Regions from separate parts of the Aneurinibacillus uraniidurans genome, predicted to be linked through region 3. Evidence: riboswitches for the same ligand, from Rfam matches in the RefSeq annotation. Region 3 holds a riboswitch; each other region holds the start of a gene.
What was found. Region 3 has a riboswitch for cyclic di-AMP ahead of PO771_RS13915 (C40 family peptidase). Riboswitches for the same ligand answer to the same signal wherever they lie in the genome.
Positions count from the first base shown of each region.

Region 1: it holds a riboswitch for cyclic di-AMP, as region 3 does, so the genes downstream of both, PO771_RS02925 (C40 family peptidase) here and PO771_RS13915 (C40 family peptidase) in region 3, are expected to answer to the same signal.
Region 2: it holds a riboswitch for cyclic di-AMP, as region 3 does, so the genes downstream of both, PO771_RS02955 (Na-translocating system protein MpsC family protein) here and PO771_RS13915 (C40 family peptidase) in region 3, are expected to answer to the same signal.

Region 1 is NZ_CP116902.1:564,818-572,303, reverse strand. Features, by position in the region: gene kdpB (potassium-transporting ATPase subunit KdpB) at 1-45, shown strand, start outside; gene kdpC (potassium-transporting ATPase subunit KdpC) at 71-634, shown strand; gene PO771_RS02930 (universal stress protein) at 689-1,831, shown strand; gene PO771_RS02925 (C40 family peptidase) at 1,891-2,355, opposite strand; cyclic di-AMP (ydaO/yuaA leader) riboswitch at 2,361-2,492, opposite strand; gene PO771_RS02920 (AbrB family transcriptional regulator) at 2,623-3,702, opposite strand; gene PO771_RS02915 (STAS domain-containing protein) at 3,803-4,105, opposite strand; gene PO771_RS02910 (methyl-accepting chemotaxis protein) at 4,134-5,816, opposite strand; gene PO771_RS02905 (ATP-binding protein) at 5,838-6,305, opposite strand; gene PO771_RS02900 (SpoIIE family protein phosphatase) at 6,346-7,401, opposite strand.
Region 2 is NZ_CP116902.1:574,585-582,070, reverse strand. Features, by position in the region: gene PO771_RS02985 (right-handed parallel beta-helix repeat-containing protein) at 131-1,285, shown strand; gene PO771_RS02980 (nitrous oxide reductase accessory protein NosL) at 1,318-1,884, shown strand; gene PO771_RS02975 (ABC transporter permease) at 1,887-2,735, shown strand; gene PO771_RS02970 (ABC transporter ATP-binding protein) at 2,742-3,410, shown strand; gene PO771_RS02965 (hypothetical protein) at 3,613-3,858, opposite strand; gene yunB (sporulation protein YunB) at 3,946-4,674, opposite strand; gene PO771_RS02955 (Na-translocating system protein MpsC family protein) at 4,771-5,151, opposite strand; cyclic di-AMP (ydaO/yuaA leader) riboswitch at 5,158-5,309, opposite strand; cyclic di-AMP (ydaO/yuaA leader) riboswitch at 5,517-5,660, shown strand; gene PO771_RS02950 (hypothetical protein) at 5,788-6,054, shown strand; gene kdpA (potassium-transporting ATPase subunit KdpA) at 6,075-7,486, shown strand, end outside.
Region 3 is NZ_CP116902.1:2,781,802-2,789,287, forward strand. Features, by position in the region: tRNA gene PO771_RS13875 (tRNA-Met) at 1-61, opposite strand, end outside; tRNA gene PO771_RS13880 (tRNA-Ser) at 78-169, opposite strand; tRNA gene PO771_RS13885 (tRNA-Ser) at 178-271, opposite strand; gene PO771_RS13890 (BrxA/BrxB family bacilliredoxin) at 408-842, opposite strand; gene PO771_RS13895 (polysaccharide deacetylase family protein) at 1,037-1,858, shown strand; gene PO771_RS13900 (ABC transporter permease) at 1,912-2,904, opposite strand; gene PO771_RS13905 (ABC transporter ATP-binding protein) at 2,897-3,829, opposite strand; gene PO771_RS13910 (GDSL-type esterase/lipase family protein) at 3,841-4,620, opposite strand; gene PO771_RS13915 (C40 family peptidase) at 4,753-5,208, opposite strand; cyclic di-AMP (ydaO/yuaA leader) riboswitch at 5,214-5,357, opposite strand; gene PO771_RS13920 (phospho-sugar mutase) at 5,548-7,290, opposite strand; gene pfkA (6-phosphofructokinase) at 7,326-7,486, opposite strand, start outside.

The DNA of each region.
Region 1 (7,486 bases), 1.6 Mb from region 3:
GTCGGTATTAAAGCAATTGATCTCATTCTCGCCACGCTTCTGTAGCAGGCGAATGATAAGGAGAATTCACATGACATCTGTATGGACGGCTTTTCGTACTTCGCTTATTCTCATGCTGCTGTGTGGGCTGATTTATCCACTCGCCACAACAGCAGTCGCTCAAGTATTGTTCCCGCATCAAGCTGAAGGAAGTCTCGTAACAGAGAATGGACATATCGTCGGCTCTGAACTGCTCGCCCAAAACTTCACATCGCCGAAGCTGTTCCATCCGCGTGCATCGGCGGCAAACTATGATCCAACGGCATCAGCGGCTACTAATGCCGCCGTTGCAAGCCCTGACTACGTCAAAACGGTAAAGCAGGCAATCCATACCGTTCAACAAGACAATCCGGCCCTTGTGTCTTCGATCCCGGCCGATCTCGTTACGACATCTGGTTCCGGCTTTGACCCGCATCTGTCACCTGCCGCTGCCCGAGCACAGATTCCTCGTATTGCTAAAGCAACAGGTCTCACGGAAGAGAAGCTGAATCAACTTGTGGATGCTCACACGGAAAATCGCTCACTTGGCATTTTTGGAGAACCTCGTGTGAACGTATTAGCTCTGAATCAGGACCTTCTTTCTTCTATTAAATAAGTACACACAGCCGCCTTCCTGCTGCAGGAAGACGGCTGTTGGAGGTTATATGTGATGAAGCGAAAATCACCAGAACAATACTTGCAATTGATTGAAAAAGAAAGCCGGGGCCATCTGAAAATTTTTGTCGGAGCTGCTCCTGGTGTCGGAAAAACGTATGCAATGCTGCGGGAGGGCAATGACCTGCTTACCCAAGGAGTGGATATTATTGTCGGATTGGTGGAAACACATGGCCGTAGCGAGACAGCCAGTCAGATTGGAAACTTGCCGCTCTTCCCCCTTCAGACTATTTCCTACAAGGGAAAAGAGTTAGAAGAGCTCGATCTTATAGGCATTCTCGCTCGTCATCCCCAGTACGTCATCATTGATGAGCTGGCGCACACCAATGTACCCGGCACAAAAAACCAAAAACGCTATGAAGATGTAATGGAAATGATCAAAGCTGGCATTAATGTCCTAACCGCTGTCAATATTCAGCATCTCGAAAGTTTAAATTGTACCGTCGAACAGCTAACAGGCGTCAAAGTGCGGGAACGGGTTCCAGATTGGATTCTACGTGAGGCAGATGAAGTACAACTGATTGATACCTCACCAGAAAAGCTGCGCGAGCGACTAAAATCCGGTCTAATCTACCGTCCCGAAAAAGTAGAGCAGTCGCTCCATAACTTTTTCCGCATCGGCAATCTGAACGCCCTGCGAGAGATTGCACTCCGAGAAGTAGCCGACGATGTCGACGAAAGGCTTGAGTCATACAAACTTGAGCGAGGCATTGAACTAATGAAAGGCGCAAACGAAAAAATTCTTGTCTGCGTCAACTACCGACCGAATGCTGAACGCCTGATCCGCCGTGGCTGGCGAATTGCCCGCCGCCTGAAATGCGAGCTGTACATTTTGACTATTCCACTCGCTCCGGTTGATCGTCTCAATGCAACAACTCGCAAACAGCATCTTGAGCTGGAACAAATCGCGCGTGACCTCGGTGCAGAATTTCACATTCGAGCGTTAGGAGGAAAAAAGCCCGAACAAATCATGATCGACTTCGTGAATGAAAAAGGCATTACCCAGATGGTCCTTGGGCAATCTGCCCGCTCCCGCTGGGAAGAAATCATCAAAGGCTCCATCATAAACCGAATCATGAAAAATACCCGCTTTGTCGATATTTTAATCGTAGCCGATGACGTCGATTACCGGGAATAAAAAAACCCCCAACCGCACATTTGCAGTTGAGAGTTCTTTGCGAAAGTTATGTATGGATGTTAATTCACGCGACGCGCACCCGCATAACGACTAGCCCAATAATGCTTATCATTGAGACTGCTAATCGATACGCCGCTGCTGCTTGCGGAATGTACAAATTTCCCATTGCCAATATACATACCAGCATGAGAAATCCCTCCGCTGCGCGATGTTTTGAAAAAGACGAGGTCTCCTGTCCGCAATGCTGAACGTGAAACCGGCGTGCCCTTTTGATACATCCCGCTTGCTGTACGCGGAAGCGTAATGTTCTCGCTTTTAAATACGTAATTTAAAAACCCTGAACAATCAAATCCTTGACGTGTTGTGCCTCCGAACTTATACGGTATTCCAATGAGGCTTTTCGCTTTTGAAGCAAGTGTCGCTGTCGAAGCAGCAGACGCTGTCTCAGCTCCAAATGATAAAGATAGACCAGTGACTGTAATAGAGGCGGCAAGTAAAAAAGACCAAAAATTCTTTCTTTTCAAGAACGATTTACTCCCTTCGAGCCTACGAGGTTAGTTGACGGGTTCAGAGGATAAGGTCTCTGTCCGCATGCGCAGATTCACCCCAAAAGAAATACTTTCCCCCGCTTCACAGTACGTGAATTCGGCAAGTAAATTTTTGTAACTTCACACCTTTATTTCTCTCTCGTAACAACGCTCTTATTCTATCGAATATTGGCGAAAAAAAGAAGTTTTTCTGGATAATGTTCAAAATTTAGACATATTTATAGGTTTTTTTTTGCAACTTATTTATAATATGCTTGTTTTCTGCTTTTGCAGGCGGCGCATCCACCAGGTAAGCACCGGAGGAACGGCAAAAATCACAAAAAAGACCCGGAAAAGTTGATACCCACTTACCATCGACAGGTCAGCATGGACCATCGCCGCCGTTACTCCCATCTCAGCAATTCCACCCGGAGCAGTACTTAAAAATGCAGTGGAAAGCGTCATCGACGATACTTTTGTCAGCAGCCAGGCAACGAGTAACGAAAATAAAATGAGCAGCAAACTGCTTGTTATCGTATATCCGCCCAGCTTTTTAACGTTTCCAAGCATATGCGGCTTCATCTGCAAACCAATATGAACACCGATCGCAAACTGGGATAGCAAAATAATCGTATGCGGTAGCGGTGGAACAGGCCTATAAAAAATAGCACAACATGCCGTTGCTAACAGCGGTCCGGTAAGCACACTAGTCGGCAGCCCGATTTTTCTGCCTATCCATGCTCCTCCAAGCGCAATCACCGCATACAAAGCATACATCCAACCGTCTATATTACCCGTTCCCCCACTGCTAGAAGCTATAGGCACAGCTTGTTCGACTCCTATACCATGGATCGTCAGAAATGGAACGGCAAAAATGACACTCATGACGCGAATTGTCTGCATAAATGCGACTACAGTCGCATCTACTCCTTCGACTTCCTCACTCAGGACAAGCATCTGTGATAACCCGCCCGGTACACTACCAAACACACCACTCGGCAGCGTAAGACCCGTTCGATATGCTACCCATGCTCCGAGTGAAAGACTAAACACAACCGTAGCGATTGTAGAAACAGCCATATATGGAAGCTGCTGAATAATCTGTACAACCGTTTCATGTGTAAAAGCCGCCCCTAGCATAGAGCCAAGTACAAGCAGCCCGGATGAACGCAAAGCAGTCGACCAATACAATGTGCGTCCAGTAGACAGTCTCCACACCATCACAGCGGTAAGCGGTCCAAGAATCCAGGGTAGTGGAATATACAGCAGCATGAACAGCAGTGCTCCAGCTAATCCCACAACAGCCGCTTCGATCCCTGCTTTTCTCTTTTGTTTTGTATTCATATTTCTCTCCTCCACCCCCAATCGTATCCCTCTCCTCATAGTTTTACAACCGCATAAAAAAAGCATGCTCGCTTGTAACAGCGAGCATGCTTGTATAGAATTACACAATCGTAAATACTTTGGTAAGCCGCGTCAGCTCAAACAACTCTTTGACAACTCCGCGCAGCCCTTGAATCGTAAGCTGCCCGCCTACCTGCTGCGTCCGCTTGTGAAGTGCCACAAGCACGCCAAGCCCCGAGCTATCAATATAGTCTACAGCAGCAACATTAATCATGAAATTTTTATGGCCCTCTTCCATATAGGTAAGCAATTGCTCGCGAATAGAGGATGCCTGTTCTACATAAATGTTGCCCCGCAGTGTAACATGTACTTGTTGGTTAGCTAATACAATATCTTCTATCATATGTACAACTGACACTCCTCTCCTGTTCTCACATTTTGAACTGGTCCACTCTCGAACGCAGTTCAATTGCCATCGCGCTTGTCTGTTCCGCACTAGCCGCAATCGTCTCCATCGATGTAGACACTTGTTCTGTCGTAGCGGATACTTGCTGCGCATGATGGGCTGTATTCTCCACAATTGTCGCCAAAGAATGAATCAATTCGATAATTTTATCAGAGCCAGCTACTTCTTCATCCGTTACTGCGACAATGCTGCGCACTTCTTTCTCAGTAGCGGATACAGCCCGTAAAATAGCAGATAGCGCTTCTCCCGCCTGTGCCACAATGACCGTACCTTCTTCTACCTCTGTTCGGCTCTGCTGGGTTGCAGTAACCGCTCGAAGCGTACTTTCGGAGATTTTTTGTACAAGCTCAGCCACTTGAACCGCTCCTGCATTCGATTGCTCCGCAAGCTTGCGCACTTCATCTGCCACCACAGCAAATCCTTTTCCTGCTTCCCCAGCACGCGCTGCTTCAATCGCCGCATTCAGCGCCAGCAGGTTGGTCTGAGCTGCAAGCTGTGTAATTGTATCAGTGATCAGTTCGATTTCCTTGGAGTACTCATTCAGGGTAGCAATTAATGTCTCTGTTTCTGCCGTTCGGTTCTGAATGCTTTCCATGCGTCGCACCGTATCGGCTACAATATTTTTGCCATTTTCAGCTGTACGTAGCGTCTCATCAGAGTTCTCGGCCGCGCTGTTCGCTTTATCCTTCGCAATCTGAATCAGAGAAGAGAGCTCTAACAGTACTTTGGAAGCATCCACCACCGCCTGACTTCCTGCTTCCGCAGCAGTCGCTACTTCGTGAATACTATTATCTACTTCATGAACCCCTGCACTCACCTGCTCACTTGAAGCAGCCATTTCTTGCGACGTAGCTGACAATTCTTCTACACCGCGATATACACCGCCCACAACAGCATGCAGATTTTTCTTCATCTGATTAAAAGAGTTAGATAGCTGACCAATCTCATCTTTACTTTTTACTTCTATGTCTTCTACCGTTAAATCATTCTCTGCAATCCGTCTAGCCTGCTCTGCCAATTTTTGCAGTGGTTTCGAGATGACTGTGCCAGATGCCAGCGCCACCCCGATTGCTGTAAGAACAGATACTACACTTAAAACGATCAGAATAAAATGAGTAAACTGGTACGATTCCTCGTTTTGATTCATAAGCTGTTCCGCTATTTGTTCATTCAGCTTCATCAGGCTCGCAAGCTCCTCACTTGCTTTGCCGAATGGTGCGCCTCCCTTCTGCAACCCAGCTCGTGCCTCTGCATACTTGCCTGCTTTAACAAGCTTTATATTGTTGCGCACAATCGTTTCAAACTCGGTCCAGGAAGTAGTAAAGCGGGTAAATATATTTCTTTCTTCTTCTGTTAGGTTACTACTACTATATTCTTTCATAATTTTAGCAATTTGTACAAGGTTTGCTTCGGCCTTATCTGTCAGCTCTGGTTTTTGAAAGACAACCGAGGACAACATATTCACCCGTGTATTTTCCGCATATTTACCAATCACTCCAAGCTGCGATATGGGAACCACCCGGTTATGATACATTGTATCGCCATTTTCATTAATTCGTACTAACGAAACATTGGAGTATCCTGCCATAGCCAACATAAATACGACAATACACAGATTTGCAATGACTAGCTTTTGTCTAATATTCAAGCAATTTTCCCTCCTGTTCTTCTAGCCATTATCCCCTAAGGCAACGAGTGCGTCATTCCGTACAGAAACTGACTTCCGACATGAATCTGTATATTTCACTAGCATAACCTCGTTACCTTTTTGATTATATTTTATATAATCGGTTACTTTCTTCATAATATAGAGACCTCGTCCTGATTCTTTATATAATTCCTCAGAGGTAGAATAATGCGCGTATGATAGCCTTTGCAATCGTTCATTCCCCTCGAACCCTTCTCCCTCATCCCGCACCCGAACCATCAGACGCTTCCCTGTGCTGTGCAGCCGAATGGTCACCGCCCTATGCTCTCCTCTGTTTCCATACCGCATTGCGTTATTAATGGCCTCATTGACAGCAATCTCTAGCAAAATGTTATCATCGGTTACTGTTTCCTGGATGAATATACGGATTTGTTCCCGTATGAATGGAAGCTCCTGTTTCCTGATACAGACAAGCTGCAGCTCCCGCATGCGTATCCCCCCTATTACACTCCATCTATCTATCATCTATCTATCGGATCTGCAGACAAATCGCTGACGCATCATCACTGCATTCCTTGCTGTATGCCATTCGCTCAAGCATCTCAACCGTAGAACGGAATGATCCTTTTCCTTCTCCAGCAAATGAAAGCGGCAACATATCAAACAGGCCATCTGTGAGAAAGAAGAAGCGATCTCCTGAGCCAAATGCTAGCTCATGCTGCTCATACTGTACGCCATCCATAATACCAAGAAACATACCCGATGCTTTAATAAGTCCCTCTACCTGCCCGGTATATGCTAGAAAATACGTAATACCAGCTGATGCATACGTAAGTGTATGTGTTGTAAAATCAATTTCGAAGCAAATCGCTGCAGCAAATGATTCGTCCGTAAACAAACACATCGCCTCATGATTAATATAAGCAAGTCTCTCGGCAAGTGAACGGCTGCTCTCAAACGCTTGGCGAAACAGGATACGCAGCCCTGATGTCTGCAAGGCCGTTGCAACTCCATGTCCCATCACATCAATCAAAAATCCAAACAATTTTGTTTTGTCCCGCGTCCACTTATACCCGTATAAGTCTCCACTTACATATCGATATGGCCTGTAAATACTTTTTAATCTAAGTCTGTCATCTTCAAGTGGCGCTGGCAGGAGATCGCGCTGAATTTTCGCTGTCTGCAGCAGCTCATTACGCAGCTGTTCCCGTTCCGTAATATCAGCAAATACCGCCATGTAGTACACTACTCTGCCCATCCGGTCTTTAATTGCCGTAATTCGAAGCCATTCTAGATAGACGTCCCCATTCTTGCGTCGGTTCCATACTTCGCCTTGCCAGCTTCCTTTCTCCTTTAATAAACGCCACATATGATAATAAAAAGCTGGCGGTTGTTTTCCCGAACGCAAAATGCGTGGCGTCTTACCAACTACCTCCTGAGATCGATAACCCGTTACACGCGTAAAAGCAGGATTCACGCTAATAATGATAGCAGAAGCATCTGTAATTAAAATCCCGTCACTTGAGTGCTCAAATACAATTGAAGCCAGATAAAGATGGTCTTTCACATCTATTGCTTCTCCCACCCCACGCAATCCTTTCAGCTCCTCTCTGCGATAATCCCTTTTCTTTATTTATAGCAGGTATACAACCTTTAGTATCATAATAATT
Region 2 (7,486 bases), 1.6 Mb from region 3:
TTTTTCACCTGCTTCTCACTGCACTCTGGTATGCTTGTAAACGAATTCACATGATGAACGGAGGAGATGCCGTATTCGCACCTACTGGCTTGCTATCTTGATGATGTGCGCCCTGCTTGCAGGAATACCTGTGCACGCTCAGGCAGCACCATCACTTTCCTCCATGCTTGCATCCGCGAAGCCTGGAGATACTGTAACACTTCCCGCCGGCACATATGAAGGACCCATCCGTATCACCAAACCTGTCACGCTTCTTGCTAAGCCAGGTGCCGTACTAGAAGGCAACCACGAGGGAAGCGTACTCCTTATTGAAGCGGATAACGTAACGGTGCAGGGCCTGACCATCCGTGGGACAGGAGAATCAGTAGCCAATTTCGACGCTGCAATCAAAGTCTCGGGCAATCACGTCATCCTGCGTAACAATACCATTCAGACCGATGCGTTTGGGATTCATTTTGATCATAGCACCGGGTCAAAAGCTGAGTCTAACACCATCAAAGGTCGTAACGACATTCCACTCCCTCAGCGGGGAAACGGAATCCAGTTAACAAATAAAGGAAAACACATATTAGAAAACAATCACATGTATGACATGCAAGACGGTGTTTATTTTGACGGTACGTATGACAATATCGTTCGCAACAATTCTGTAGCAAACTCACGCTACGGCTACCACGTCATGTTCTCTGACCGCAATACGTTGGAACATAATCAAGCTACGAATAGTACGATCGGGACAATGGTCATGGATGCGGAAAACACACGAATCGTAGGGAACACTTTTTCCGGTCAGCGCAACAGTCAGGGATATGCCCTGTTTCTGTATGATGCGCGCGGCGCAACTGTCACCAACAACCAGTTAACACGCAACTCAATCGGACTTGCGCTTGACATGACCGATGGTGTGACCATCAGCAACAATCGCATCGCAGAGAACGCAATTGGCGTCAAGCGTGTTGGCAACGTACTGGATACTCATCTAACCCGCAATGTTTTTACAGGCAATGTTCGCCCAATTGGTGGTAAAGCGACATGGCCAGCGGATGTATGGAGCTTGAACAAAGTAGGGAACTACTGGGATGACTACAGTGGATTTGATCTAAATGGAGACCAGATCGGAGACAGTCCATACCGCATGGCAGACGACATGCTGAAGACAATGGATCAGAACCCGCTGCTGGCGATTTTTTATGCGAGTCCGCTTCAACAATTGCTCGAACAGCTAACCGGGGCCGATGGAACATTCGATCACTACCCGTTGCTTTTACCACCAACCACTTCATAATTTTTTACCTACAATACTAAGGAGGAACAAACATGACAAAACGATTCTTACTAAGCATTCTTTCTTTCTGTCTAGTAGCGATCCTGGCAGCCTGCGGCCAAAAGGCAGAAGCACAGCCGCAGCCGATTGACGAAAAGGTAGATACATGCGCTCAATGCCATATGGCGATTAAAAACAACGGCTATGCTGCCCAATACGTAACAGAAGACGGCAAAGCTTTAAAGTTCGATGACCTTGGTTGTCTTCACAAATATGAAAGCGAACATAAAGAAGACAAAATTGCCGCTCAGTTCGTTCAAGACAATCAATCTAAAGACTGGTTGAAGCTTGAAAATGCATCGTATGTGCTTGCAAGTACCGTTCCGACACCAATGGGCTATGGCGTACATGCTTTTAAAGACACTGCTGCAGCTAATGCTTTTATAAAAGAAAAAGGGACAGGCACGGTAATGAGTTATACTGACCTACAAAAGCATGACTGGAAAATGGACAAGGGCAACATGATGCCGATGGAAGGCATGAAACACGGTCAAATGAAACAAGGTGAAACCGGACAACACCAAATGCAGCAGAGCGATATGAAACCGGCCCATCAATAAGAATGAAACAGCCAACTGTTTTCCGACAACTAGCAGCCGTTGCTGCTTATGAACTGCGAACCTTGCTGCACAGCCGCTGGCTGGCAGCATTCGCTGTCTTATTCGCTCTGCTGAACATGTTCATGCTGATCTGGGAAGCTCGCCTAATGCCCGCTGGTGGTGATGCGTCCGGCTTCACCCGTCAGGCAGCATCCCAGATGAATCTCATGCTCCAGCTCGCGCCACTTATGAGTCTTACCATTGCGTCTCTTTCGCTTGCATCGGAACGAAACGACGGCATGACCGGACTTTTGCGCACATATCCATTGCCACCAGCTTGCTATATCCTGGGCAAATTCTTCGGGCTATTCGGTGCATTCCTGCTGACATTGCTCGTCGGTTTTGGAATTGCTCAGCTTCTCGGTCTGTTTCTTCTACCTGGAGCTACCGTCTCACACACACTTCCACTCCTCGCTATGGGGATTGCTCTGTGCGGCATATGCAGTGCGATTGGTCTCTGGATCGGGGGAAGGGTCCAAAGTCGGCTTGGTGCCGTTGCAGCTAGCCTGCTAATCTGGTTTGTTTCTGTTTATGTATACAGCATGGTTCTCATGGTCGCCCTGCCTTTTGCTCCAACTTCGGCACAGCAGCCAGTTCTGGCTGGTGCACTTGTGCTGAATCCAGTGGAAGCCGTCCGAGTTGCTTCCGTATTCTGGCGGGGGGATGGCTATATTTATGGCCCTGCCTTCTACTACTGGGAGCAGTGGTTTAACTCCGCTGCTGGGATTGCGACAGCAACCATCATTATACTTCTGTATATAGCTACTCCACTTCATTTTGCAGCAGCACGCATACGACGCGGGAGAGGATGATGCTTCATGATTACCATTGAACAAATTACGAAAAAATACGGTCCTCAGACCGCACTCGAACCCTTGAGCCTGTCGATTGCATCCGGCTCTTGTGTCGCACTGTGCGGCGGCAATGGCGCAGGTAAAAGCACTTTGCTTCATATGATGGCCGGCACACTTCACGCAGATGGTGGTACGATTAGTGGGCTTACCAGCAACAGCACCGGCTTCATGCCTGATGCCATTCATGTCCCACCTGGTGTAAGTGCCCGTCGTTGGCTCTTCTATCTGGCTGACTTGAAAGGATGCGACCGGGGCGAAGTCGATAGTGTACTAACTATGACAGGACTCACGCACGCGGCGGATAAAGAACCTGCTGCCTTTTCACGCGGCATGCTGCAGCGCCTGCTATTCGCTCAGATGATGCTTGGCAATCCGGACATCCTCTTGATGGATGAACCAGGTAATGGGCTTGATCCGTTCTGGGTAGAGGAGTGGAAACAGCAAGTGCTCACCTGCCGGGAACAAGGTAAAACGATTGTATTCTCCTCTCACTTGCTGCACGATGTACTGGCTGTAGCCGATCGGATTATTCTATTGCATGAAGGTCGCCTGATCGTAGATGAACCTGCGGAGGCTTGGAAACAGGATACTCGTACACCGGAACAGCGTTTTCTTGACCTGCTTCGGGCATAAAAAAGCGCCCCTGCCATTTTTCCGGCAGGGGCGAATGTATAGGGGGAGAAAGAGAGAGAAAATTTTCATGCTACTATTGTATAGTATGCCCTTTATCCCCATTTGTTAAACATCTATTCAAAATTTAGTTTCATGAATATCCATGCTCGGTGTACCAAAAGTAATACCTTCCAAATGATTCCTAGGGGATTATGATAGCCCTTTAATAAAGAGCTACTTTGATTCGTCGGTAATCGTCATAAATATAATAATCATACAGCTTACGCTCGGATTTCAGCTCTGTACATAATTTTTCAAGTTCAAACAAGTGAGAAATTCCTGTACGTTCCATGCATTCTTCTACAAGACTACTTGGTTCGCAATAGGCATACTCTAAAAGTGTTTGCAATAAACTTTGCTTCCGATCTTGTGACATATGATATTCACAATTACTTACTACTCCTCCCATATTCCCCCTCCTTTTTCTATAATATTACAAAAATAATGCGAGAAATTTAATAAATATCGGGGGTTAATTGTTACAAAATTGTTACTATTATTCGTTTTTGACATTCATTTGAACAGGGGGAATGGCAGGCGGTACAGCACCAGGGACCTCACTTCCAACAGCTTTCCCGTTACCATCATAATAAAACTGTGGGACATCCCCTACAATCAATGTATTCGAGATCGGAATTTCCATCGTAAGCGAGGTAGGCTCTGTCGTAAACGGAATCACAATTTTAATCTTCGTATGAACAACCACATAAACGGTAACAAGCACCATGTTAATACCTGCCTCTTTTACTTCTGGCTTCAGCTCTACATGGGAGCTTCCATATGGAACAAGTGTGACCGGAATGTCCGGTCCATACTGGGCAAGCAAATTACTTCGTAACGCCTGCCCAAGTGGAATTTTTTCTGGTGTTTGTTCTAATTTTTCTAGCGTGCGCCCGACATTTTCGGTAACATCAGCTACAATAGGCGCATAACGATTATAATCAAATGACGCCACTTGTATCTTTCCGTTTTTATCTTTTTGTACCTGAACAAGTTCTTTAAAATTCGTCTGTTTTACGATCTTTTCACTAATCGCATCATGAAGTGTTTTCGTCGCCATCTGCTCTACACGGGCACGAGCAATATCTCGAATAACCGGCTCAAGATTCTTCTCGATATAATAGAACGTCTGAATTGATAATCCGAGAAAAACGGCAAGAGAGATAAGAAACATATAACGTGACGGTATTGGTGCACGCACCGAACGTTTTTTTCGCCGCTTCATCTGTCCCCTCCTCTCCCCTGCTAAGTATATGCACAGCCGGTCATTGCTAGAAGATGCAGCAAAAAAGAGGCCGTCCTCACTCGGACGGCCTCCATTCTATTCCATTTTGACTTTGCATTTCTTTTCTAGATCGCAATCTAATATGAACATCTCAACTTGCTCCCCAAGCTTTGTACTAATATCACTGTGGCTTGAAATAACCTGGCAGCCTGTAATGGTCGAGATGATCTCTTCCGTCTGTACGCTGTGCGTCTCGCGAAGAATCCGCCGCATTTGCTTCACCAGCGGACGTCCCCGTTCTGTATGAGCTAATGCCTTTTCTTCTTGCGTTAACACATCTTTTAAGCGAACAATTACCATATCGCGAATAATGTATGTTTTAGTTTCTTTTGGTCCTCTGCCAAGTATACCGCGCAAAAATTTAATGTATGCCTCACTAATTGTCGACTCCATGTGGCTTTTTACTACTTGCCCCATTCCTCTAATTCCTCCCCATACGCTTACGAGGTTAGCTGTCGGATTCGGATGTGAAAAGTCACCCTACACGGCTCTGCCGCGATTCACCCCGTGTACAAATATCTATCTTGTACAGTTGGTTCCCCCGTTCCCGATCCGGGACTCAGCGATCTAACGATATATGTATTAAAATGATGGTAGTATCTTACTCCCGCTGCTAGAACTTTGTAAAGTGATAAAAAACGCTAAAAAAAAGAGATTTCATTTGATTGCGAGTATTTTATCCTCATTTTTCCGCCTAAATCATTGCTTTTGTTCCTATTTTCCTCATATTCACGGTTTTATTTTTATTCGAGTCCGCTCGTATAATTAAGCACATGAAGCAACCGCATATTCGGCCTAGTCCCGGCGCGCCGGGAACGGAGGAACCAATCTTTTGGGGTTAATCTCTGCTTTTGCAGAGAGGGATGAGAATACTCTTTCGCCATCCTACCCGTCAGCTAACTTCGTCGGCTAAAGCGAAGGAGGTCATAGACCGCCTATTGAGGATGGTTTTTTTGTTGCCTTTTTAAGGTAAATCAAACCATTTATTCAAGTTGTTTGCAGGTCTTTTTTTCTTTGCTTATTATTTAGAGCAAAAAAGAACAGGGGGACTTGATGCAGGTCCGTGCCAGGCACGGATGGGCATTCGGTAGACCGATGATGCTTTTTCTCTATCAGATTGATCATGCAGGATGCGCGTTTACAGCGCTCGTTTCCGCATGCCATTTTCTGATGGAGAAGGAGATATTGTCGGTCTATTTTTTATTCCATTTTTCAGGAAAGGAGGGATCACGCTTGTTCAATGATTTTGTAACGGTTGGACTATTTGCTGTATCATTTCTTTCGTTTTTCGGATTCACCATATTTTGCGAGAAAGCGTAAGGGAGGAATTCTACATGACAATGGGATTTGTACAGGTAGCGATTACGCTGGCAATTTTTCTTTTGCTAGTAAAACCAATGGGGCGCTACCTTGTAAATGCATTTGATTATAACCAAACTGCGCTTGATCGCGTCTTTGGACCGTTTGAGCGATTGATCTATCGACTCATGGGTGTTACCGAAAAAGAGTCAATGGGCTGGAAAGCGTATACCCTGGCTGTACTTTTGAGTAATTTTATTATGCTTCTGCTGATGTATGCTGTACTGCGCCTGCAAAAATATTTGCCGTTTAACCCGGATGGCATCGACAATATGCCGAGCGCACTTGCCTTTAATACAGCAGCTTCATTCATCACAAATACAAACTGGCAGGCATACAGCGGAGAGAACAGCCTCTCTTATTTCTCACAAATGCTTGCGATCACATTTCCGATGTTTACCTCGGCAGCAACCGGCCTTGCCGTAGCGATCGCTTTTATTCGCGGGCTTTCCGGGCGCAAGGATGATTTGGGTAACTTCTATGTTGATCTCACCCGCACCATTACACGAATTCTTCTTCCACTCTCGTTTTTCGTTGCGCTGTTCCTCATTTTTCAAGGATCACCGCAAACGATTCACGGAGCTGTAACAGCTACAACGCTTAGTGGAGCGGAACAAACGATTACACGCGGTCCAGTCGCTTCGCTTGAATCCATCAAACATCTGGGCACGAATGGCGGCGGCTACTTCAGCACGAATGCAGCTCACCCATTTGAGAACCCAACCGCACTCACGAATCTCGTTCATATGATATGCATGATGCTCATACCGACTGCGCTTGTGTACGCATTCGGTGTAATGGTACAAAACAAACGGCAAGGCTGGAGCGTTTTTGCTGCGATGAGCATCATTTTTCTCACTATGCTCTCCGTCGTATTTTTTGCCGAATACAAAGGTACGCCAGCCCTGCAAGCACTTGGGGTCAGCGGCAATATGGAAGGCAAGGAAGTTCGCTTCGGACTCGCTGGCTCGGCTCTGTTTACAACCGTAACCACAGCGGCCACAACCGGCTCTGTTAACAATATGCACGATTCCCTTACCCCGCTCGGCGGCATGGTTCCGCTCGCACAAATGATGCTGAATAACGTGTTCGGCGGCAAAGGTGTCGGGTTATTAAACGGTTTGCTCTATGTCATCCTGACCGTATTTATTTGCGGCTTGATGGTCGGACGAACACCGGAGTTCCTCGGCAAAAAAATTGAAGCAAAAGAAATTAAGCTTGCTTCCATTGCCCTGCTTACTCATCCTGTCATCATTCTCGTTCCCACAGCGCTTGCATTCTTGCGCCCGGAATCAATGGCATCGATTTTAAACGGTGGATCGCACGGCATTTCCGAAATACTCTACGCCTTCACATCAGGAGCAGCAAATAACGGGTCAGCATTCGCCGGTCT
Region 3 (7,486 bases):
GATCGAACCCCCGACCTTACGGGTATGAACCGTACGCTCTAGCCAGCTGAGCTACACCGCCACGATCGTATATTATATGGCGGAGAAGGAGGGATTCGAACCCTCGCACGGTTTAACCCGTCTACTCCCTTAGCAGGGGAGCCCCTTATAGCCACTTGGGTACTTCTCCATACGGAATGGCGGACAGAGTGGGATTCGAACCCACGAGACGAGTTATCCCCGCCTACACGATTTCCAATCGTGCTCCTTCGACCAGCTCGGACACCTGTCCATGATATGCCGTTTTGTTAGCGACAAGAGTTAATTTATCATATCTAAAGTAAATGTGCAACATTTTTTTATTTACCAAAAACAAAATAAAAACAGGAAAGAGGTTCACATCCCTCTCTCCTGTTATGTACGTCATACTATCCGCAGTACTGCTCGTACATGCCCATGAGATCTGCTGCAATTTCTTCAAGCGAACGGTTCTCGATCTGGTGACGCTCAACCATGCCCATGATCTGACCGTCTTTCAAAAGAGCGAACGACGGTGAAGACGGAGCATATCCTGTGAAAAATTCACGAGCTTTCGCAGTTGCTTCTTTCTCCTGTCCTGCAAATACAGTATACAGATGATCCGGCTTTTTCGGACTGTTCTTTAATGAGTACGCAACCGCTGGACGTGCAAGACCTGCTGCGCAGCCACACACAGAATTTACTACGACAAGCGCTGTACCTTTCATATTGTCAAACTTCGCTGCTACATCATCCGGCGTCAACAGCTCTTCAAATCCGATTGAAGTCAACTCTGTACGCATAGGTTGCACAACAGAGCGCATATATTCTTCATACGACATCATATGGAAAGTCCCTCCTTCAGAAAATAAAACGTCAGTTTCACACTCTTTTAATGGTAAAAAACAGACTGTTTTTATTATAGCACTTTCCAGCAAAAAAATTTGTAACTTTTTACGTCTTTTTGTCGTTGATTATAGTAGAATAGGCAATGTGTTATAACGATATGCTTTACATATATAGAAAGAAGGTAATGATTTTGGAACTCAACCCACGGAGAAACCGAAAGACTACAATTTGGCTAGCGCTTCTCGGATTAGGCTCTATTATCGGACTTAATCTTGCCATTCATGACGGCTCTCCGGCTCAATCCGCAACCGAACAACAGCCAGCAACAACAGCCAAGCCGCCTGAACAAAAGCCTGAACCCGTAAAACCAAAGCCGGTTATACCGCCTGTTGCTATGCCTGCTCTCGGAACGATGATCTCGAAAATTCCACAGAAAAAGCCAACCGTTTATTTGACATTTGATGACGGACCTAGCAAATACACAAAAGACATGGTCGCCGTCCTCGACAAATATCATGTTAAAGGAACGTTCTTCTGGATCGGTGAAAATCTTAATTCAGATGATAAGGTAGCCTTTGCACAAAAAATGGCTGCGGAAGGACACGTAATCGGCACTCATACCATGCATCATCAACAGCTGCGTAAAAATTCGAAAGAGGCACAACTTAAGCTTATTACCGATTCTACTACGTATGTATCCAATAAAGTCGGCGTGCCAATCTATTACTTCCGTCCACCATATGGAGCCATTGACCAAAACTCTCTGCTTGCATCCAAGGAAGCAGATCAACGCTTTGTCTACTGGAGCGTTGATAGTTTGGACTGGAAGCATCCCAATCAGCCGGACATTATTATGAAGAATATTACATCAGAAGTACATCCAGGTGCGATTATTTTAATGCACGAGAAACAAACAACGCTGCATATGCTTCCCGCTATTATTGATATGCTCGAAAAAAAAGGTTATCAGATCGAGCCACTGCCGCAGCCAGCACCTGCTACAAAGGCGTAATGCACATACTACACAATCCCGCCATCGACTATTTGGATAGCGGGATTTTTTTATCAATTCAGTACATCACGCTGTGTAAACGCCCAATAAGCAATTACAAGCGCAACCGCACTCCATACCCCAAGCACAGCCAGCGAAAAAGAAAGACTCATCCCCGGGATTGGTGGCAGCATTCCGGACAAATAATCCGTAATTTGCAGGTTCACCATAAAAAAGTATTTCGCTGACTCCCACGCTGACGCCATATTCGTTAAAATCGTTCCCGCAATTAACGCGGCAACCATAATGCCCATCCCTGCTGCTGTACTGCGGACAAGAACCGAAACCATAAGCGACAGGCAGGCGACCGCAAGGCAAGCATACCAGGCCAGACCATATTCCATGAGAATATACAGCCACTGGGGCAGCACATGTACATAATCTGTATTGACATTCGCCCCCCGAATCTGAAATCCCGTCAATACTGGATACGTCCAGCCGCCATAGCCAAACACAAGACCAGATATTCCATATGCTACTCCACCTGTCAGCACAACAATGGCGGAGACAAATAGCACAAGCGCAATAAGCTTACTCGTGAGAATTTTCCACCTTCGTACCGGCCTGGTCAGCAGCACTTTAATCGTGCCACTCGTATATTCCCCGGATACAATATCCGCAGCGACAATGACAATAAGCAGCGGAATAAACAGCGATACCGCATTGTTCATGAAATCCCGCGTAAACGTGACCGCATTCGGGGAGTTTGGATCAATATTGTTGTTGAGATAATATTGCTGCTGCTCCACGCGAATGCGCATCCACTGCTTCCACTCCTCTGGAATGCGCGTACTTGAAAGCCGATTAGTCGTATCGTTAATTTGCTGACGCAGTGCGACTTTCCAATCAGACGTACCCAGCTGTTTCTGGTTGTTAACCGCCACCCTCAGCTGTGCATATGTAAAAATCGGAACAAGCACAAGCAAAATCAACACGACAACCAAAAGACGCTTTTTGCGCAGCATCTTAATTACTTCATTCATGACGAGCATGTACATACTACCCATCCGTCTCCCCTCCTGCTTCTGTCATCTCCAAGAACATATCTTCCAGATTAGGCTTTCTCCACTCTAGTCCGTATACATCAATGTCACCTTCAATAAGCTTCGCGTTTAGTTGCGGAATTTGTTCCGGATCGATATCAATCGCTATTCCCTCATCTTCTGGTTGAAGCGGAGCCGCAACCACTCCTGGGAATGACAAAATCATCTCACGCGCACGGTCTGCCGGGCGTACGTACCAGATCATACGACGATACGGCTGACGCAGCAATTCATCTACTTCCCCAACTCGCACCACTTTCCCCTGGTTGATAATCGCCACCCGATCGCACATTAGCTGAATTTCGCTTAATAGATGGCTAGAGATAAAAACACTAAGCCCTTCATCGGCTAGCTGCCGGATAAACGTACGCAGCTCTTTAATCCCCTGCGGATCAAGCCCATTCGTCGGTTCGTCAAGAATAAGAAGCTTTGGATCTCCGAGCAATGCCTGCGCAATCCCAAGCCGCTGGCGCATGCCCAGCGAATAGCTTTTTACCACATCGTCAATGCGTGCAGTAAGACCAACACGCTCTACTACCTCAGCAATTTTTTGCGCCGTTACGCCTGGAATCATCCGAGCAAAATGTTCAAGATTCTCCATTCCCGTCATATACGAGTACATCTCCGGATTTTCTACAATGGACCCAACGTGTAAGAGCGCCTTGGTTGGCTCTTTCTGAATATCATATCCGCACACTTTAATCGTACCAGCGGTCGGGCGGATGAGTCCGACGAGCATGCGGATCGTCGTCGTCTTGCCCGATCCATTGGGACCAAGAAATCCAAATACTTCCCCGGACTGAACCGAAAACGAAATGCCTTTAATAATCTCCGTACCACGAATTGTTTTTTCAACCTGATCAATCACAAGCGTCGTCACTTGTTCCATGTGCGCCCCTCCTATTTCAACACCTCGGCCATCCGATCCCCAATCCGCTTGTATCCAGCTTGGTTCGGATGAAAATGATCGCTTGATATGTATTTCATTCCATCGCTGCGAAACAAGTCATCTGTCGGCACAAAAATCGCCTGTGGATGTTCATATAGCACCTGTGTGACACCATTGTTCCACTGTTGTACAACCTTTGCACTTTCTTTTGCATTCGGTAGATCTGGAAATGGGTTATACAGCCCAACATATAGCAGCTTCGCCTTTGGATTTAGCTCGTTCACAATCGAAATAATCGCCTTATAATTCGTAAGCGCGGTAGGAATACGTGTGCGGATTACGTCCGGCTTTACCTCATCGGACTGTGTGTAGAACAAATCGTTGCCGCCAATCGATAAAGTAATGATGTCTGCTTGCTGTACCTGGCGACGAATGTCTGGTTTTGTCTGTAAATCTTTCAGCAAGTTGGACGCCTTGTACCCATTTACGCCGTTGTTATATACGTATACGTCCTTTTTTGTATTTTCCGCGAGACGACTGCGTAAGTTACCCGCATAGCCAAACCCGGACTCATCCCCTGTCCCTCTTGTTAGCGAATCACCAAGCGCCGTAATTTGCAGGTTGTGAGATGTTTTTGGCGTGCCACTACTTTCTCCAGTTCGATCCGTTTTCCAGCTTACAGGGGCCGGATGTATAACATCACGTATGCCAAGCGTTAGACCCACGGCAAGCACAACAACAGAAAAAAGGGAGAAGACTCCAAACATCCGCCATGCTGTGCGTGTTTTCATGCTTTCACTCCACTCTTTTTATTTTCTGTTTCATTATATACCTAAATAAGGAAAAATTAAAAAACGTCCATGCTGATGATTGACAGCATGGACGTTTTATTCTTCTATTATTTTTCCTCTATAAATAAACGCTTATAGGCGCTTAGCACCGACATAGCGCTGACCCCAATAATATCGATCGTTTACATTGCTGACTGATACACCTTTGCTGCTAGATGCATGAACAAACCTGCCATTCCCTATGTATACCCCTGTATGCGTAACCGGTGCATAGCTCTCTGTTTTAAAGAAAACAATATCTCCCCTACGAAGCGCAGAACGAGATACAGGCGTTCCTTGTTGATACATCGCATACGCAGTCCGCGGCAGCGATACGTCTTCCTTAGCAAATACATAGCGGACAAATCCCGAGCAATCAAACCCGCTTGTCGTCGTTCCACCCCAACGATATGGTACACCAATCAAGCTTTGGGCAACGCTCACAATGTGATCGACTGATGCTGCAGATGCTTTATCTGCCGTACCGAATACCCCCGTTAGCGCCAGCATACCTGTTAATGCAGCAGCCAGAATTTTATTTCGTTTCATTACAGTCGTACTCCCTTCGTGCTTACGAGGTTAGTTGACGGGTTGAGAGGATAAGGTCTCCCTCCGCAAGCGCGGATACACCCCATATGAAGCATGCATGTCCCCCGCTCTGTGCCTGAAAAAAAACACAGATTCAGCAAGTAACTATTTTTTTATTTTTACACTCCTTAGACAATAACCGACTCTGTTTCCTTGATTTACTTAACGTAACAACAACGTTTTTCATTTTAGCGAAACATGTCGATAATAGATAGGGAATTCATGAAAATTTTACATTTTAGACACATTTGCGATTTGATTCACGAAAAAAGGAGCCGCAACTGCGACTCCCTTTTCCTATTATACCTGAAGCAGGCTTTCTACCTTTTGCAGCATGTCGGATTTAAGTGAGGCGAGTAAGGCTCGACTTTCCTCCATGCTTTTCCCCTGAACACCAAAATAGAATTTCACTTTTGGTTCTGTGCCAGATGGGCGAACGCAGCACCAGGAACCATCTGCAAGAATGTATTTTAGTACATTCGAAACAGGAAGCGAAATAGCTTCGGTACGTGCTTCCCTACTATAAGAACGGATTCCTGCTTTATAGTCTTCACATATGACCACACTTCGTCCACCAATCGCTTCAGGCGGCGCTTCACGAAACGCAGACAGAAGTCCGCTAATTTTTTCTGCCCCCTCTTTGCCTTTAAGCGTAAGAGAAGCTAGATCTTCAAGATAGTATCCGTATTTCTGGAATATTTCTTGCAATCCTTCATATATCGTCATACCGCGTGACTTGTAATGTGCAGCGACCTCAGCTACCAATAGGCATGCCTGCACCGCATCTTTGTCCCGCACAAAATCACCGATCAAGTAACCATAACTTTCTTCGTATCCGAACACAAATGTGAACGCGCCGCTTTCTTCATACTCGCGAATTTTCTCTCCGATAAACTTAAAGCCCGTCAACGTGTCCATCGTTGTCAGCCCATATCGCGCAGCAATCGCACGGCCAATCTCTGACGTAACAATCGTCTTAAACACCGCTCCATTCACAGGAAGCGTACCTGCTTTCTGCTTTTGGGAAACAATATAATCGAGAAGCAGTGCTCCAGTCTGATTGCCAGTCAGCACCACATATTCACCAGATTCGCCCTTTACTGCTACACCGACTCGATCTGCATCCGGGTCAGTACCAAGCAGCAAATCTGCATCGAACTTCTCGCCATCACGCATCGCCAGCTTAAACGCCGCATGCTCTTCTGGATTCGGCGACTGTACAGTCGAAAATTCAGAATCAGGATTCTCCTGCTCAGCCACAACTGCAACCTGCGAGAATCCAAGCTCAGCAAGCCCACGCCGCACCAGCTTATTGGCTGTACCATGAAGCGGAGTAAAGACAATGCGCACTTGATCGCCCATTTGACGTACCAACTCCGGATTCAGACACAGCGTACGAAGCTCGTCGATATAAGCTTCATCCACTTCTTTTCCAATCATCGTCAGAAGCCCTGTCCGCTTTAATTCATCCTCGTCAGCTACTTCAATGAGCAGTTCGTTTTCGATTTGCCCTACGTATCCAATTACTTCGTCTGCCAGAGCAGGCGGAAGCTGACCGCCATCCGGTCCATACACTTTATATCCATTGTATTCCGGTGGATTGTGGCTTGCTGTAATCACAATCCCGGCATACGCTCCCAGATGACGCACAGCAAAAGAAAGCACCGGTGTCGGGCGCAGCTCATCAAATAAATACACGCGAATGCCATGTCGACCAAGCGTACGTGCAGCTTCACGAGCAAATTCGTTTGATTTACGCCGCACGTCATACGCAATGGCGACACCACGCTTTTTTGCTTCTTCCCCCTGAGCTTCAATCCAACGAGCCAGTCCTGCTGTTGCCTTGCGGATCGTATAGATGTTCATCCGATTCGTTCCTGGCCCGATCTCTCCGCGCAGCCCCCCTGTGCCGAATTCCAAATCGCGATAAAACCATTCTTCTAGCTTGTGCTCATCCTGCCTTGCTTCCTGGAGTTCATGCTTAATTTCTTCATCCAGTTGTATGTAATCCGCCCAGCGTGTATACGCTTGTTTCCACGTCATCTCTGTCTCCCCTTATTTCATCTTATACTCTAAAGTTAGATCGACAAGCTCTTGCTCAATTCGTACATCGCGTTATCCGTTTTAAGCACACCATTAAATACATCATCGAATGTAGCCGCAACAATACGATTCTGCCAAATCCCAACCATTTTACCCGCTTCGCCTGCTTGCAGTAAATCGACAGCTTTTGCTCCCA